Regions from separate parts of the Pseudomonas baetica genome, predicted to be linked through region 3. Evidence: riboswitches for the same ligand, from Rfam matches in the RefSeq annotation. Region 3 holds a riboswitch; each other region holds the start of a gene.
What was found. Region 3 has a riboswitch for cobalamin ahead of cobW (cobalamin biosynthesis protein CobW). Riboswitches for the same ligand answer to the same signal wherever they lie in the genome.
Positions count from the first base shown of each region.

Region 1: linked by a shared signal. The riboswitch ahead of ATI02_RS08305 (CbtB domain-containing protein) and the one ahead of cobW (cobalamin biosynthesis protein CobW) in region 3 are both predicted to bind cobalamin.
Region 2: linked by a shared signal. The riboswitch ahead of cobO (cob(I)yrinic acid a,c-diamide adenosyltransferase) and the one ahead of cobW (cobalamin biosynthesis protein CobW) in region 3 are both predicted to bind cobalamin.

Region 1 is NZ_PHHE01000001.1:1,805,081-1,810,167, reverse strand. Features, by position in the region: partial or broken gene ATI02_RS08320 (transposase) at 1-341, shown strand, start outside; one part of gene ATI02_RS08315 (IS3 family transposase) at 697-1,604, opposite strand; one part of gene ATI02_RS08315 (IS3 family transposase) at 1,604-1,859, opposite strand; partial or broken gene ATI02_RS08310 (IS4 family transposase) at 1,923-2,779, opposite strand; cobalamin riboswitch at 2,975-3,196, shown strand; gene ATI02_RS08305 (CbtB domain-containing protein) at 3,320-3,517, shown strand; gene ATI02_RS08300 (CbtA family protein) at 3,529-4,230, shown strand; gene ATI02_RS08295 (cobalamin biosynthesis protein) at 4,227-4,640, shown strand; gene cobM (precorrin-4 C(11)-methyltransferase) at 4,721-5,087, shown strand, end outside.
Region 2 is NZ_PHHE01000001.1:663,920-669,006, reverse strand. Features, by position in the region: gene bluB (5,6-dimethylbenzimidazole synthase) at 1-343, opposite strand, end outside; gene ATI02_RS03025 (cobyrinic acid a,c-diamide synthase CobB) at 340-1,740, opposite strand; gene cobO (cob(I)yrinic acid a,c-diamide adenosyltransferase) at 1,737-2,348, opposite strand; cobalamin riboswitch at 2,430-2,659, opposite strand; gene ATI02_RS03015 (hypothetical protein) at 2,813-3,397, shown strand; gene ATI02_RS03010 (PQQ-dependent sugar dehydrogenase) at 3,464-4,777, shown strand; gene ATI02_RS03005 (C40 family peptidase) at 4,911-5,087, opposite strand, start outside.
Region 3 is NZ_PHHE01000001.1:6,676,040-6,681,126, reverse strand. Features, by position in the region: gene cobN (cobaltochelatase subunit CobN) at 1-824, opposite strand, end outside; gene cobW (cobalamin biosynthesis protein CobW) at 828-1,898, opposite strand; cobalamin riboswitch at 1,999-2,211, opposite strand; partial or broken gene ATI02_RS31010 (IS4 family transposase) at 2,305-2,739, opposite strand; partial or broken gene ATI02_RS31005 (IS3 family transposase) at 2,749-3,597, opposite strand; gene ATI02_RS31000 (IS256 family transposase) at 3,660-4,907, opposite strand; partial or broken gene ATI02_RS30995 (transposase) at 4,960-5,087, opposite strand, start outside.

The DNA.
Region 1 (5,087 bases), 4.9 Mb from region 3:
CACTGGATGCCTTTGAAAATGGCCCTTGGGGTAAGCAATACCCAACGGTGGTGGCGGCCTGGAGACGAGCCTGGGATCGAGTGATTCCATTTTTTGTCTTCCCGCCTGCCATTCGAAAAGTGATCTATACGACCAACGCTATCGAAAGCATCAACGCTCAGCTACGCAAGATCATCAAGACCCGGGGCCACTTCCCGACGGATGACGCAGCGACCAAGCTGATCTGGCTTGGGCTGCGTAACATCACGGCAAACTGGGGCTCGGCGGCTCATGACTGGAAGAGTGCGATGAACCAATTTGCGATTCTGTACGGAGATCGATTTATCAGGCCGACCTGGTAAAACCCGGCCTGCCTGACGGCAGGCCATTACCGGCCCGCACACAAAAAATCTGACACTCTCTGGTGATAACACCAAATGGCGAAAAAATATATGCTAGCGCTTACAATAAAGGCCTTATAATCTTCTCCACCCTATCCCGAAAAATTATAAAAAGATTCACAACCTTTACTGGATACTATTTAGCCATAAGCAAAGACGGTAGCCGAGTAGCTTCTTTTCATCAAAGTGAATCTATTAAGATGATAAACACCTCTACAGACACACTCATTAAAGATTTTCTGCCAGCTCCGCCCCCAGGCGCTTATCTTATATTCAACCACGAAGGCACACAGCTTTATTGCTTAACTTGTAGTGGTCAACTAATCCCGGACACGACGTTAAGTTTTTTCTCGGCCTGAGCTGGGGCCAGTCCGTTGTTGAATTGGTGCGGTCTAATCCAGTTGTACCGATGCATCAGGTAATGACTGATGTCGCGGTGCGCTTCTTGAGCTGTCATGTAGCCCACGGTCGGTATCCATTCAGTTTTCAAGCTGCGAAACACACGCTCCATCGGCGCGTTATCCCAGCAGTTTCCACGACGGCTCATGCTTTGGCGCATGCGGTAACGCCAGAGCCGTTGGCGAAACTGGCGACTGCCATATTGCGAGCCCTGATCCGAGTGAAACAGAAGCCCTTGAGGCCTGCCACGCTGTTCGTAAGCCATGTCCAACGCCTTGATGACCAGATCCGCATCCGGCTTGTTCGACAGCGCCCAGCCCACCACTCGGCGCGCGTAAAGATCCATAACGACAGCCAGGTAATGCCATTTCCCTTGAGCCCAGATGTAGGTGATGTCGCCACACCAGACCTGATTCGGCGCCGGCACATCAAACTCTCGATTCAATATGTTCGGAATGTCAGGCCGCTCAACCGTCGCTTGTTTGTAGGCATGTGATCCAGGTTGTTTACTGACCAACTCCAGTTCCCGCATCAGGCCTCGCACCTTGAACCGCCCAATTTGCTCGCCGTCTTCCTGCATCATCGACACGATGCTGCGGCTACCGGCGGCGCTTCGACTTTGCGTAAACAGTTCGTTAACCCGGCTGCGCAACCGAAGCCGCTCAACGTCTGGAGTTCGGCGCCTGAGACGATGGGCGTAGTAACACGAACGAGTGACGTCAAAGACTGCGCAAAGCCAATCAACCGGCTCTTGGGGGCTCAGTTGATCAATCAGCGCGTGCGCTCGTGCTCTTCCGACATCAAGAGCGCGGTAGCCTTTTTTAAAATGGATTTCTCCCGCTCAAGTCGAGCGATTCGAGCTTCCAATTCCTGGATTTTCTGTTGCTCTGGCGTCAGCGCTTTACTCTGCGGAGTAACGCCAGTGCGCTCCTGCTGAAGCTGATTAACCCAGCGGCGCAACGCGGACTCAACCACACCAAGCGAGCGGCTGGCTTCGATATGGCTATAGCCTTGATCGAGCACGAGGCCTGCGGCCTCGCGTTTGAATTCAGCGGAAAAAGAACGACGTTGTTTGGTCATCAGACACCTCTATCTGGCGAGCATTCTCGCCTAAATGGGTGTCCGGTTTCATTAGACCACTACAAACATACCTTCAATACTCCAGCGACGGCGATAGAGTTGCGCGATCTGCTGCGCGCTGACGCTCTGGGGTAGATTGCTCCAGAACATCAAGCTGCTGTCACCCGAGTCTGTTGGCGAATGAAGCGTCAGTTCGACACGCCGACATTGGTAACCGCCTCTGACCTGGATGATCTGCTCACGCACAGTGCCTGTTTCCACAGGCACGGGTTCTTGCCACTCACCCTCTTGAATCAGGCGTGGATGCTTGGCTTGCTGACGAATGACAAAGGACGTCTGGACCTGCTCACAAGCCTCCATGACCGGGAGCGTGCAATAGAGTCGATCAGCCAGCCACACTTGGCCTGGCTCGGCATTGGCCAGTAGAGGCAGCACGCAAACACGCTCGCTTGCGTAGGCATCCTCACACGCCTGAAGGTCGATGACCTGATCGAGATCGGGGTCGTAAACAACCACCGAAAAGCCAGGACGAGCGGCGCCTCGCTCATGGCGTAGAGCGCCCAGACGTTTCTCAGTGGAAGCCAAATGATTGCCGTCCACCACTCCGGCAACGTTTTGGTGCAGCCCAGCTCCTTGATGGTCGGAGTCAGACGTTGCGCACAACCTGTGACCAGAGCGCGTAACAGCGCAGGTTCAGTACGACTGATCTTGTCGTAGAGGGCAGCCAAACTGACAGGAAGATCTTCCAGTTGCCGCGCGGCGGCGTGCAGGGATGGCTTCAAGCCCAATGAAACAAGGGACATCAGCTTGATGATGGTCGAGAACAGTAGCTCACGAGAATACTGCCGTTGCCGATGCTCTTCGAAGACCTGATCAATCCACTCAGGCGCAATGGCCTGCTCCAGCGCCAATTTGGCCATGACACTGGCAGGTGCTTTTTTCTCGAAACGCGCTAGAACATCGGCCCACATCGTTCGGGTCCTCCTGGCTGAAGTATCAGGGGATTTTACCTAAGACCTTGAAAGGGATGGCCGTAAGGGCGAAACCCTAAGCCGCCGTTACCGCAGCAACGGATATGCCCCCTCCAATTGACTCAAATCCCCCCCTCATGCTCTCCTACGCAACTTGTTACGGGTGCCCTTCACAGGGTGAAACGGGAAACCGGTGAATCATGTGCTTTACTCAAGCCCATGTCAGTCCGGTGCTGCCCCCGCAACGGTAAGCGAGCGAAGCGTCAAAACCACTGTGCCCCAACGGCATGGGAAGGTGACGCTTGCAGGTCGGCCTGACGCCAACCCCTCGTGAGCCCGGAGACCGGCCCGCAACACACAGCCCGCAGTCATGCGTCGCTGAACATAACAAACCCGCGGTGGGCGGGCGCTGTTCGAACCTCTGCGAGCCCGACCCGCAGGGGTTTTCATGCGCTCTATGACCCCGCTGACACTCCAGAGGGAAGCGCCATGTCGATCATCAGCAGCACCGCCAGCAACACCGACAAGATCTCCAGCACCACCACCCTGAGCCAACGCCTGACCGCCGCCATTTTCGCGTCGATCCTGGGCGCCAGCCTCGTCTATTTCGCCGGTTTCTCGCACATCGAAGCGGTGCACAACGCCGCTCACGATACCCGCCACAGCGCCGCGTTCCCGTGCCACTGAGACCTGCCGACATGATCAAGCGTATTGCGCAAACAGCAGGTTTCAGCGGTCTGCTGGCCGCCCTGCTCCTCACCCTGCTGCAAAGCTTCTGGGTTTCGCCGCTGATTCTGCAGGCCGAAACCTATGAAAAGTCCGAACCTGCGGCTGAAGTACACGAACATGCAGCTGGCACGGCTGCCCACACCCACGACGCCGAAGCCTGGGAACCGGAAGATGGCTGGCAGCGTGTGGTCTCGACCACGGGCGGCAATCTGGTGGTGGCCGTCGGTTTTGCCCTGATGCTCGCCGGTCTCTACACCCTGCGCGCGCCGACCAAAACTTCGCAAGGTCTGCTCTGGGGCCTGGCCGGCTACGCCACTTTCGTGCTGGCACCGACCTTGGGCTTGCCGCCGGAATTGCCGGGCACTGCTGCGGCGGATCTGGCTTCACGGCAGCTCTGGTGGATCAGCACAGCCGCGTCCACCGCCGTCGGCCTGGCGTTGATCGCGTTCAGCCGCCATTGGCTGATGAAGATCCTCGGTGTGGCGATCCTCGCTGTGCCGCACGTCATCGGTGCACCTCAGCCGGAAGTGCATTCGATGCTGGCGCCAGAAGCGCTTGAGGCACAGTTCAAAATCGCTTCGCAGTTGACCAACGTGGCGTTCTGGCTGGCCCTGGGCCTGATCAGTGCCTGGTTGTTCCGCCGCAAAAGCGAAGGTCAATACCACCTATGACCGATGACAGCGCAGCGCCGACCTTCGTGGTCGGCCTGGGCTGCCAGCGCGGCTGCCCCGCCAGCACATTACGCGCGTTACTCGATCAAGCCTTGCAGGCCCATCGCATTGAGCTCGAAGCGGTCAAGGCCTTGGCCAGCATCGACTTGAAACGCGATGAGCCAGGTTTGCAAGAACTCGCCGCACAATTGGCCCTGCCGTTGCTGTATTTCAGCAGCGAACAATTGGCCAGCTATCAACAGCAGCTCAGTCACCATTCGCAGATCGCCTACGAACGCACCGGTTGCTACGGCGTCGCCGAAAGTGCCGCACTGGCGCTCGCTGAACAGTTGATTCAGGCACCGGCAAAACTGCTGATTTCCCGGCAAAAATACGCTCAGGCAACGCTGGCATTGGCCGGCGCTGCGTAAAATCCCGATAATCCCCGCCATCGATCATGAGCGATCTTCATCTGAAGCATGGCTGCACCTCTTTTCCAAAGGATTCAACGATGACCGTTTACTTCATCGGCGCAGGCCCCGGCGACCCGGAATTGATCACCGTCAAAGGCCAGCGGCTGATCCGCAGTTGCCCGGTGATCATCTATGCAGGCTCGCTGGTACCGGCGGCGGTGCTGGACGGTCACCAGGCAGAGACAGTGGTTAATAGCGCTGAACTGCATCTGGAACAGATCATCGAACTGATCAAAACCGCCCATGCCAAGGGCCAGGATATAGCGCGAGTGCATTCGGGGGATCCGAGTCTTTACGGCGCCATTGGCGAGCAGATTCGCTATTTGCGCGAGCTGGATATTCCATTCGAAATCATTCCCGGGGTGACGGCGACAGCGGCGTGTGCGGCGTTACTGGGTGCCGAAC
Region 2 (5,087 bases), 6.0 Mb from region 3:
GATCATCCATCAACGCGGCGACCAATACTTCAGCGCAGTCGTTGATGCCTTCGACCTTGAGTTTCATGAACTCATCGCTGCGCTCGCCGAGGGCTTCGGCGGTGCGGATGCGTTCTTCTTCAACGAGGTTCTGAATCTGCCCGCGCAAGGCGCGATCACTGATGCGGATGAAACGCCACGGCTGCATCAGACCGACGCTTGGCGCCTGATGCGCGGCTTCGAGCAGCCGGCGCAGCAGTTCAGGCGCGACGGTGCCGCCGGTGAAGTGGCGCATGTCGCGGCGTTCGGCGATGGCTTTGTAGACCGCTGCGCGCTCGGCTTCGGTAAATGCGTTGTCGGTCATGGCCCTTTCGCGAGCAGGCTCGCTCCCACAAGGGATCGCATTTCTTCAGTCACCACCGTTTCAACTGTGGGAACGAGCCTGCTCGCGAAGGCGGCTTCGGAGTCAGGCGCAAACAGTGCAGCGATAGCCACCGGATTCGACGGAAAATAAAAGTGCACATAAGACGCCGTCATCCGTCCTTCCCGATAAACCGCCTCGGCCCCACGCCCACCATTGGGGCTCAGGCCCCGGGCAATCGGCGTCAATTCAGTGGAGGTCAGGGAGTGGTGATAAGTGTGGCCACGCAGCGAACCTTCCGGCAGATCGACCGCTTGCAGCGCCAGCGCCGCCAGACGTTTTTGCATCACCGCATCACCTGCCAGCAAACCGACCAGCTCAGCGCGCGTGCCTTCAACATCGGTCAACGAATCGAGCAGATAGAGCATGCCGCCGCATTCAGCGAGCAACGGTTTGCCAGCGGCATGATGCGCACGGATGGCGTCGAGCATCGCGGTGTTTTGCGATAACGCCACATGGTGCAATTCCGGGTAACCGCCGGGCAGATACAGGCTGTCCGCCTCAGGAAATTGCGTGTCGCGAATCGGCGAGAAGAAACTCAACTCAGCGCCCATCGCTCGCAGCAAGTCGAGGCTCGCGCCATAGGTGAAGGCAAAGGCTTCATCGCGGGCGACGGCGATGCGCACATCTTTTAATAAGGGCTCTGCGGTGATGACTGCAGGCGCGGCAAACTCCACGGCCGGTGGCAGCGCTACCTCGCAACTGCTGGCAAGCGCTGCGGCAGCCGCGTCGAGGCGCATATCGAGGTCATTCAGTTCACTGGCCTGAACCAGACCAAGATGACGGCTCGGCAGTTCGATGCCGGTCTCACGGGACAACGCGCCGTACCAGCGCAAACCTTCGGTGAGGCTGCCTTCGAGCAATTGTGCGTGACGCAAAGTGCCGACCCGATTGGCCAACACGCCAGCGAACGGCAGATCCGGCTGATACTTCGCCAAGCCCAGCGCCAATGCGCCAAAGGTCTGCGCCATGGCCGTGCCGTCGATCACACCGAGTACCGGCACGCCGAAATGCCGCGCCAGATCGGCGCTCGACGGCGCGCCGTCAAACAGGCCCATCACGCCTTCGATCAGAATCAGATCGGCTTCAGCGGCGGCTTCCCACAGGAGGCGACGGCTTTCCTGTTCGCCGACCATCCACATGTCCAGTTGATAAACCGGCGCACCGCTGGCGCGCTCGAGAATCATCGGATCGAGAAAGTCCGGCCCGCACTTGAACACGCGCACCTTGCGCCCCTGATTGCGATGCAAACGGGCCAGCGCGGCGGTGACGGTGGTCTTGCCCTGACCGGAGGCCGGCGCGGCGATGAGTACCGCCGGGCAGTGACGTGGTTGATTCAAAGTTCGACGCCTTTCTGCGCTTTGATGCCGGCCTGGAAGGCGTGTTTGAGCATGCCCATTTCGGTGACGGTGTCGCCCATCTCGATCATTTCCGGCTTGGCGCCGCGACCGGTGACGATCACATGCTGCATCGGCGGACGCGCCTGCAAGTCGCTGAGCACCTGATCGAGGTCGAGGTAACCGTGCTTGAGGGCGATGTTCAATTCATCCAGCACCACCAGACCGATCGACGGGTCGCGCAGCAGTTCGCGGGACACGGCCCACGCGGCTTCGGCGGCGACGATGTCGCGTTGACGGTCCTGGGTTTCCCACGTGAAGCCTTCGCCCATCACATGGAAGCGCACCTGCTCGGGGAAGCGGCGGAAGAACAGCTCTTCGCCAGTACTGTTGCGGCCCTTGATGAACTGCACCACGCCGCACTGCATGCCGTGGCCCATGGCGCGGGCGAGCATGCCGAACGCCGAGCTGCTTTTGCCTTTGCCGTTACCGGTGAGCACCAGCACCAGCCCGCACTCGTCAGGCGAGTTGGCGATGCGTTCGTCGATTACGGCTTTTTTGCGCTGCATACGCGCCAGATGGCGTTCGTCACGCTCGGGGGAATCAGTCATGGGGGAGCTCTCCGTTGAGGCTGGATAACGGCGGGCAGGCACAAGAATAGACGGCAAAAAGCCTGGCATCGCCCACCGTGATGCCGCTGGATGGATCAGGCCGGTCTCCGGGCTCATGAGCGGCGTTCGCCTGACTGCGCGCCTTCCCGCTTCTTTCGAAGCAGTGGCTCAAGGCGCAGTTTTCACTCATTTACCGTTGCGGGGGCAGCGCCGGGATCGTGGTTGTGCCTGCTCTGCAGACAACCCTCACCGGCTTCCCTGTTTCACTCTGTCGACGCACGTCACAGAGCACCTGAAACAAGCCGCGAAGGTTAGAGGGTTGGGGGTTGAGCGTCAATTAAAGAGGGGTCCATCGGGCGAATAACTGCCGTCGATCAATTATCTGACGCCAATCTTGTGCCACACTCTCAAGAGTGATATCAAAGAGCCACAATCTCACATCACACAAGAACAAGGTGAGCCACATGCAAGGCATGATCATCAGCAACCCGCGCCTGGAATTTCTACGCCCGGTGCTGGAACGCTGGTTTGACTGTATCGACCGTTACAACGCCGTGCGCGGCGACAGCGACACGCCCTACTGGCATGACGAGAAAGCCAACCTCGGCTTGCTTTCAGCGGCGGCCTGGATGGCCGAAATGGTGACACTGGAACAGACCGCTACCCGCAAGCAGAACGAAGAAGGCGAGCGCAATGCCCGCGCCGATCTGTTCCTGGCGGGTACCGAAGACCGCGCTTACATTCAGGCCACGCAACGCTGGCCGCGAGTCAACAACCTCAACCTGACCCAAGCCCTGCTGGAGATCACCAGCGACGCCAAACGCATCAGCTTCGCCAGCGACCTCAAGCTTGGCTGCCTGTTTGTCGCCCCGCAAAAAGCCCAACACAGCGCCAGCCCCGAAGAACTCCAAGACATGGTCGACGACCTGCAAAAGGAACATACCTGCGCCGTCGCCTGGTATTTCCCCTACGCCTACCGCAAGTTGCGCAGCGAAGCCGGCAACTATCATCCGGGCATCGCCGTACTGTTCAAAGAGGCCCGCGGTTGAGCAGTTGAACCATCGGGCTTGCGCGCTCCTCTATGATTAAGAATGCATTCATAGGGAAGATCAGCAATGCGCAAGACCCAGCTCGCTCTCGTTATCGCGCTCGCCGGAGGGCTCGCCGCCTGCGGTGAATCCTCCAGCCTGCAAGTCACCGACGGCACCGGCCCGTCACCGAAACTGCCCGAACCGAACAAAACCCTGATCCCGACGGTGAACATCGCCCCGGCGATCGGCTGGCCCGAGGGCGGCAAACCGACTGCGGCAGCAGGCACCCAAGTGGCAGCGTTTGCCGAAGGCCTCGATCATCCGCGCTGGCTTTACGTGCTGCCCAATGGCGATGTGCTGGTGGCAGAAACCAATGCCCCGCCCAAACCCGACGACAGCAAAGGTATTCGTGGCTGGGTGATGAAGAAAGTCATGGGCAAGGCCGGCGCCGGCGTACCGAGCCCGAATCGCATCACCTTGCTGCGCGACGCCGACCACGATGGCGTGGCGGAGACCCGCACGGTGTTTCTACAAAATCTCAATTCGCCGTTTGGCATGACCCTGGTCGGTAATGATCTGTATGTCGCCGATACCGATCGCTTGCTGCGCTTCAATTACGAGCCCGGCGCAACCGAAATCAAGTCGCAGCCGATCAAGGTCACCGATCTGCCGGGCGGCACACTGAACCATCACTGGACGAAAAACGTGATCGCCAGCAAGGACGGCAGCAAGCTGTACGTCACCGTCGGCTCGAACAGCAACGTCGGCGAAAACGGCATGGACCAGGAACAAGGTCGCGCGGCGATCTGGGAAGTGGACCGGGCCACCGGCAATCATCGGATTTTTGCCTCGGGCATCCGCAACCCTAACGGCCTTGCCTGGGAGCCTACCAGTGGCGCGCTGTGGACAGCGGTGAACGAGCGTGACGAGATCGGCAGCGATCTGGTGCCGGACTACATTACTTCGGTCAAGGATGGCGGCTTCTATGGTTGGCCATTCAGCTATTACGGTCAGCACGTCGATGTGCGGGTCGAGCCGCAGAACCCGGACCTGGTCGCCAAAGCCATCGCGCCGGACTACGCCGTCGGCCCGCACACCGCCTCATTGGGCCTGACCTTCGCCGAGGGCAACAGTTTGCCGGCGCAATTCAAGGAAGGCGCATTCATTGGCCAGCATGGCTCGTGGAACCGCAAGCCGCACAGTGGCTACAAAGTAATTTTCGTACCGTTCGCGGCTGGTAAGCCGACGGGCCAACCGGTGGACGTGCTGACCGGTTTCCTAGACAAGGACGAGAACGCACTGGGTCGCCCGGTCGGTGTGGTGATCGACCAGCAAGGTGGCTTGCTGGTGGCGGATGATGTCGGCAATAAGGTGTGGCGAGTCTCGGCCACGAAGTGATGTTGAATGTGACCTGAAACAACTGTGGGAGCGAGCCTGCTCGCGAATGCGCAGTGTCAGCCTCCATTGAGTTGACTGATACACCGCTTTCGCGAGCAGGCTCGCTCCCACATTAGGATTGCTGCGATTTTTACTATGGGTTATGCGCCAGATGCTCAGGCTGCAACACCCGCTTCGCACTCAGATACGCCTTCTGCCAATACGCCTTCGACAGACTGTCCAGCTTCACCGTGCCGCCCGTTGCCGGCGCATGCACGAAGCGCCCCTCCCCGACGTAAATCCCCGCATGACTGACCTGCGAACCACCATT
Region 3 (5,087 bases):
GCTTCAGGGCTGGACTGGGCGAAACCGGTGGTGTTGAGAATCACCCCCGCTTCGACTTCATCCAGCCAGTCCTCGACCACCGACAGACAGCCGGGCTCTTTCAGACTGGCCACCGCGATCGGCAACGGATTCAATCCAGCAGCCTGCAGGCGCTGGCAAAAAATATCGATGAACGCGGTGTTCGCCGCTTGCAAGTGCGAACGGTAAAACAGCACCGCCGCCACCGGTTGCTCGGGCAGCCATTCGGCTTGCCAGTCACTCAGTGCGGCAGAAGTTTTGTGCGGATGGTAAATCGCCGTGCGCGGCAGCGTTTGCGGCTCACCCCAAACGTAATCGCGGGCCAGCCAACGGTTGGCCAGACAACGAAAGAAGTCCAGCGCGTTGCCCATGCCGCCTTGGCGCAAGAACTGCCAGAGTCGATCGCGATCCTCGGCTGCGACGGTGCTCAGATCGCTGAGTTCCGGATCAGGGCGATCGTCACCCGGCACCAGAATCACCTGCACACCGCGCTCAGTCAGCTCGATCAGACGCTCGACGCCATAACGCCAATAAGCAATGCCACCATGGAGCGAGATCAGGATCACCTTGGCGTGGCGCAACACTTCGTCGACGTACAAATCGACCGAGGCGTGATTCTGCACCTGCATCGGATTGGCCAGACGCAGGCTCGGATAATCCTCGGGCAACTGCTGCGCGGCTTCGGCGAGCAGCGCCAGACTGGAATCACCGCTGCACAGGATCACCAGCTCGGCGGGGGTTTGGCCAAGGTCGGCAATGTTGTCATCCGAGACGAAACCGCCGGGCTGGGTCCTGAGCAGGTGCATGGCTTAAACGCTGAGCGCGGCGCGCAGTTGCGCCTCGAGTTGCGCCGCGTCGAGCTCCTGACCGATCAACACCAGACGCGTGACGCGTGCCTCATCGGCACCCCACTGACGGTCGAAGTGCTTGTCGAAACGCGTACCCACACCTTGAATCAGCAAGCGCATCGGCTTGTTCGGGATCGCCGCGAAGCCCTTCACACGCAGGATGCCGTGCTGGACCACCAGTTGCGTCAGCGCATCGAGCAGCAGGCTTTCGTCAGCTTGCGGCAGTTCGATGGAGATCGAATCAAAGGCGTCGTGATCGTGGTCGTCGTGATCGTCATCACCGTCGTGGTGGTGATCGTGATGGCTGTGGCGGCTATCGATGTGTTCTTCGGAACCGGCGCCGAGGCCGATCAGCACGTCCAGCGGCAGGCGGCCGTTGCTGGCTTCGATGATTTTTACTGCGGGCGGCAGCTCTTCGGCGACTTCAAGGCGCACGCGCGCGAGGTCTTCCGGGCTGGTCTGGTCGGCCTTGTTGAGGATGACCAGATCGGCGCTGGCCAGTTGGTCAGCGAACAGTTCGTGCAGTGGCGATTCGTGGTCCAGGTTCGGGTCGAGTTTGCGCTGGGCGTCGACCTGATCCGGGAACGCGGCGAAAGTGCCGGCGGCCACGGCCGGGCTGTCGACCACGGTGATCACCGCATCAACAGTGCAGGCACTGCGGATTTCCGGCCACTGAAAGGCTTGCACCAATGGTTTCGGCAGGGCCAGACCGGAGGTTTCGATGAGGATGTGGTCGAGGTCACCACGACGTGCCACCAGCTCGCGCATCACCGGGAAGAATTCTTCTTGAACGGTGCAGCACAGGCAGCCGTTGGCCAGTTCATAAACGCGACCGGAGGCTTCTTCTTCGGTGCAGCCGATGGTGCACTGTTTGAGGATTTCACCGTCAATGCCCAACTCGCCGAACTCGTTGACGATCACTGCGATGCGGCGGCCCTGAGCGTTATCGAGCATGTGCCGTAGCAGCGTGGTTTTGCCCGAGCCGAGGAAGCCGGTGACGATGGTGACGGGGAGTTTGGCCAGTGTTTTCATCGGTATGCCCTTTGGCAAAGTGGCGGGCATACGGGACGAGAACCGGCACCGCGCGTGCGTGCCTGGAGAGTTCGCCACCGGATCACCCCGCCCGGTTGTAGTGAGAATCTGTGACGAGGCAGGTCTCCTGGCTGACGGTGTTCAGGCGCTGGGCCTGGCGTTCGTTGCGCCTTCCCGCGGGCTCTGTGGATTGAGCTGGCAGTGGCTTGGCAACGAACTTCACCGTTCACAGTTGCGGGGGCAGCCGCGGCATTGACCGCGTTCCCTTCTTAGCTTCGGCATGGGCCGAAGAACCTCGAAAGCGCAAGGCTACGCATGGCTTGCTTATGGGTCAATGTTTGGATTGGGGGCATATCCGTTGCTGCGGCTGGGGCCGCTGGCGGTTTCGCTCTTACAGCCATCCCTTTCAAGGTCTTTTAGTTTTGGCAGCCTTGATTACTCTGTCCGTTGAAACATGCGCATGCACCGCCGTGCCTTGGACCCATGTCTTGGGCTTAGGCACCTTGGGGCCACGGGGGCTTTTCGCAACTTGTTTGGGTTGGATGTTGCTGGCCAGCTCTAGTAAGCGCTGGGCCAGTTTTTCCAGAGGAATGACGGGAAGATATTCCGAAGGCAGCGCAATCTGCATTCCCTCATAACCACTCCTGACCTGAACCGCCAAGTGATAGGTCGAGGCTTCCCAGCCGTCAGGCTGGGTATCCCGGTGAGCTTGCTCGACGCTTCGTTTGAGGACGGCCAGGACGTTGTAGGCCAACACCGCCGTGGCGAACCCGAGTAAGGTAGCCTTTGGGCTGCCAAGAGTTTCGATTTCACTTTCCAGGATCGCTTCCAGTCGCTGGAACTGTAGTGGTCAACTAATCCCGGACACGACGTTAAGTTTTTTCTCGGCCTGAGCTGGGGCCAGTCCGTTGTTGAATTGGTGCGGTCTAATCCAGTTGTACCGATGCATCAGGTAATGACTGATGTCGCGGTGCGCTTCTTGAGCTGTCATGTAGCCCACGGTCGGTATCCATTCAGTTTTCAAGCTGCGAAACACACGCTCCATCGGCGCGTTATCCCAGCAGTTTCCACGACGGCTCATGCTTTGGCGCATGCGGTAACGCCAGAGCCGTTGGCGAAACTGGCGACTGCCATATTGCGAGCCCTGATCCGAGTGAAACAGAAGCCCTTGAGGCCTGCCACGCTGTTCGTAAGCCATGTCCAACGCCTTGATGACCAGATCCGCATCCGGCTTGTTCGACAGCGCCCAGCCCACCACTCGGCGCGCGTAAAGATCCATAACGACAGCCAGGTAATGCCATTTCCCTTGAGCCCAGATGTAGGTGATGTCGCCACACCAGACCTGATTCGGCGCCGGCACATCAAACTCTCGATTCAATATGTTCGGAATGTCAGGCCGCTCAACCGTCGCTTGTTTGTAGGCATGTGATCCAGGTTGTTTACTGACCAACTCCAGTTCCCGCATCAGGCCTCGCACCTTGAACCGCCCAATTTGCTCGCCGTCTTCCTGCATCATCGACACGATGCTGCGGCTACCGGCGGCGCTTCGACTTTGCGTAAACAGTTCGTTAACCCGGCTGCGCAACCGAAGCCGCTCAACGTCTGGAGTTCGGCGCCTGAGACGATGGGCGTAGTAACACGAACGAGTGACGTCAAAGACTGCGCAAAGCCAATCAACCGGCTCTTGGGGGCTCAGTTGATGAGAGTGTCAGATTTTTTGTGTGCGGGCCGGTAATGGCCTGCCGTCAGGCAGGCCGGGTTTTACCAGGTCGGCCTGATAAATCGATCTCCGTACAGAATCGCAAATTGGTTCATCGCACTCTTCCAGTCATGAGCCGCCGAGCCCCAGTTTGCCGTGATGTTACGCAGCCCAAGCCAGATCAGCTTGGTCGCTGCGTCATCCGTCGGGAAGTGGCCCCGGGTCTTGATGATCTTGCGTAGCTGAGCGTTGATGCTTTCGATAGCGTTGGTCGTATAGATCACTTTTCGAATGGCAGGCGGGAAGACAAAAAATGGAATCACTCGATCCCAGGCTCGTCTCCAGGCCGCCACCACCGTTGGGTATTGCTTACCCCAAGGGCCATTTTCAAAGGCATCCAGTGCTTCCTCAGCCGCTTCTGCGTTGATGGCTTGATAGATCGGTTTTAGCGCCTTGGCCAGCTCACGGCGCTTGTCCCACGCCGCGTAATCGAGGCTGTTGCGGATCAAGTGGACGATGCATGTTTGCAGCGTTGTTGCCGGAAATACTGCGCTTAGCGCCTCTGGCATGCCTTTGAGACCGTCAGTCACGGCGATCAGCACGTCCTCTACGCCGCGGGTCTTGAGGTCGTTGAAGACCTTCATCCAGAACTTCGCACCCTCGGTGTTTTCGATCCAGATACCAAGAATATCGCGCGTTCCATCGGGTAAAACACCCAGCGCCAAGTAAATCGCCTTGTTGCGGACAAGGCCTTCTTCTCGGATCTTGACCCGCAGCGCATCGAAGAAAATGACTGGGTACATCGGCTCAAGCGGTCGCTGTTGCCACGCACCAATTTCCTCCATCACCTCGTGCGTGACTGAGCTGATGAAGTCATGGGAAACGTCCGTCCCGTATTGCTCAGAGAGGAAAGCGCGGATTTCTCGAACGGTCATGCCTCGGGCATACATGGCGATGATCTTGTCATCAAAACCGGTGTAACGCCGCTCATGCTTGGGGATCAGAATGGGGGCAAAACTGCCATCCCGATCACGGGGAATCTCCAGCCGCAGCGGGCCATCCCCCGTCAAAATCGTCTTGCCCGTTTTGCCATTGCGCTGGTTGGTTTCATCCTCTGGGCGCTGCGCGCCCGGCGGATACCCCAGGTGGTGACCGAGCTCGGCACTCAATGCTCGCTCAATCAAGGCCTTCTTGAAGGCCGCAGAAGCGTCTTCAATAGCCTCTGCGGTAATCAGCCCCTCACCGAACTCTTCGAGCAGCTCCTTGGGGATTTTTGGTAGGTCACGCAGGGGTTTCTTTTTGGTTGGCATACATGCACCTCTTACTCATGTTATGCCCGAACACAAAATTTCTGACACCCCCCAGTTGATCAATCAGCGCGTGCGCTCGTGCTCTTCCGACATCAAGAGCGCGGTAGCCTTTTTTAAAATGGATTTCTCCCGCTCAAGTCGAGCGATTCGAGCTTCCAATTCCTGGATTTTCTGTTGCTC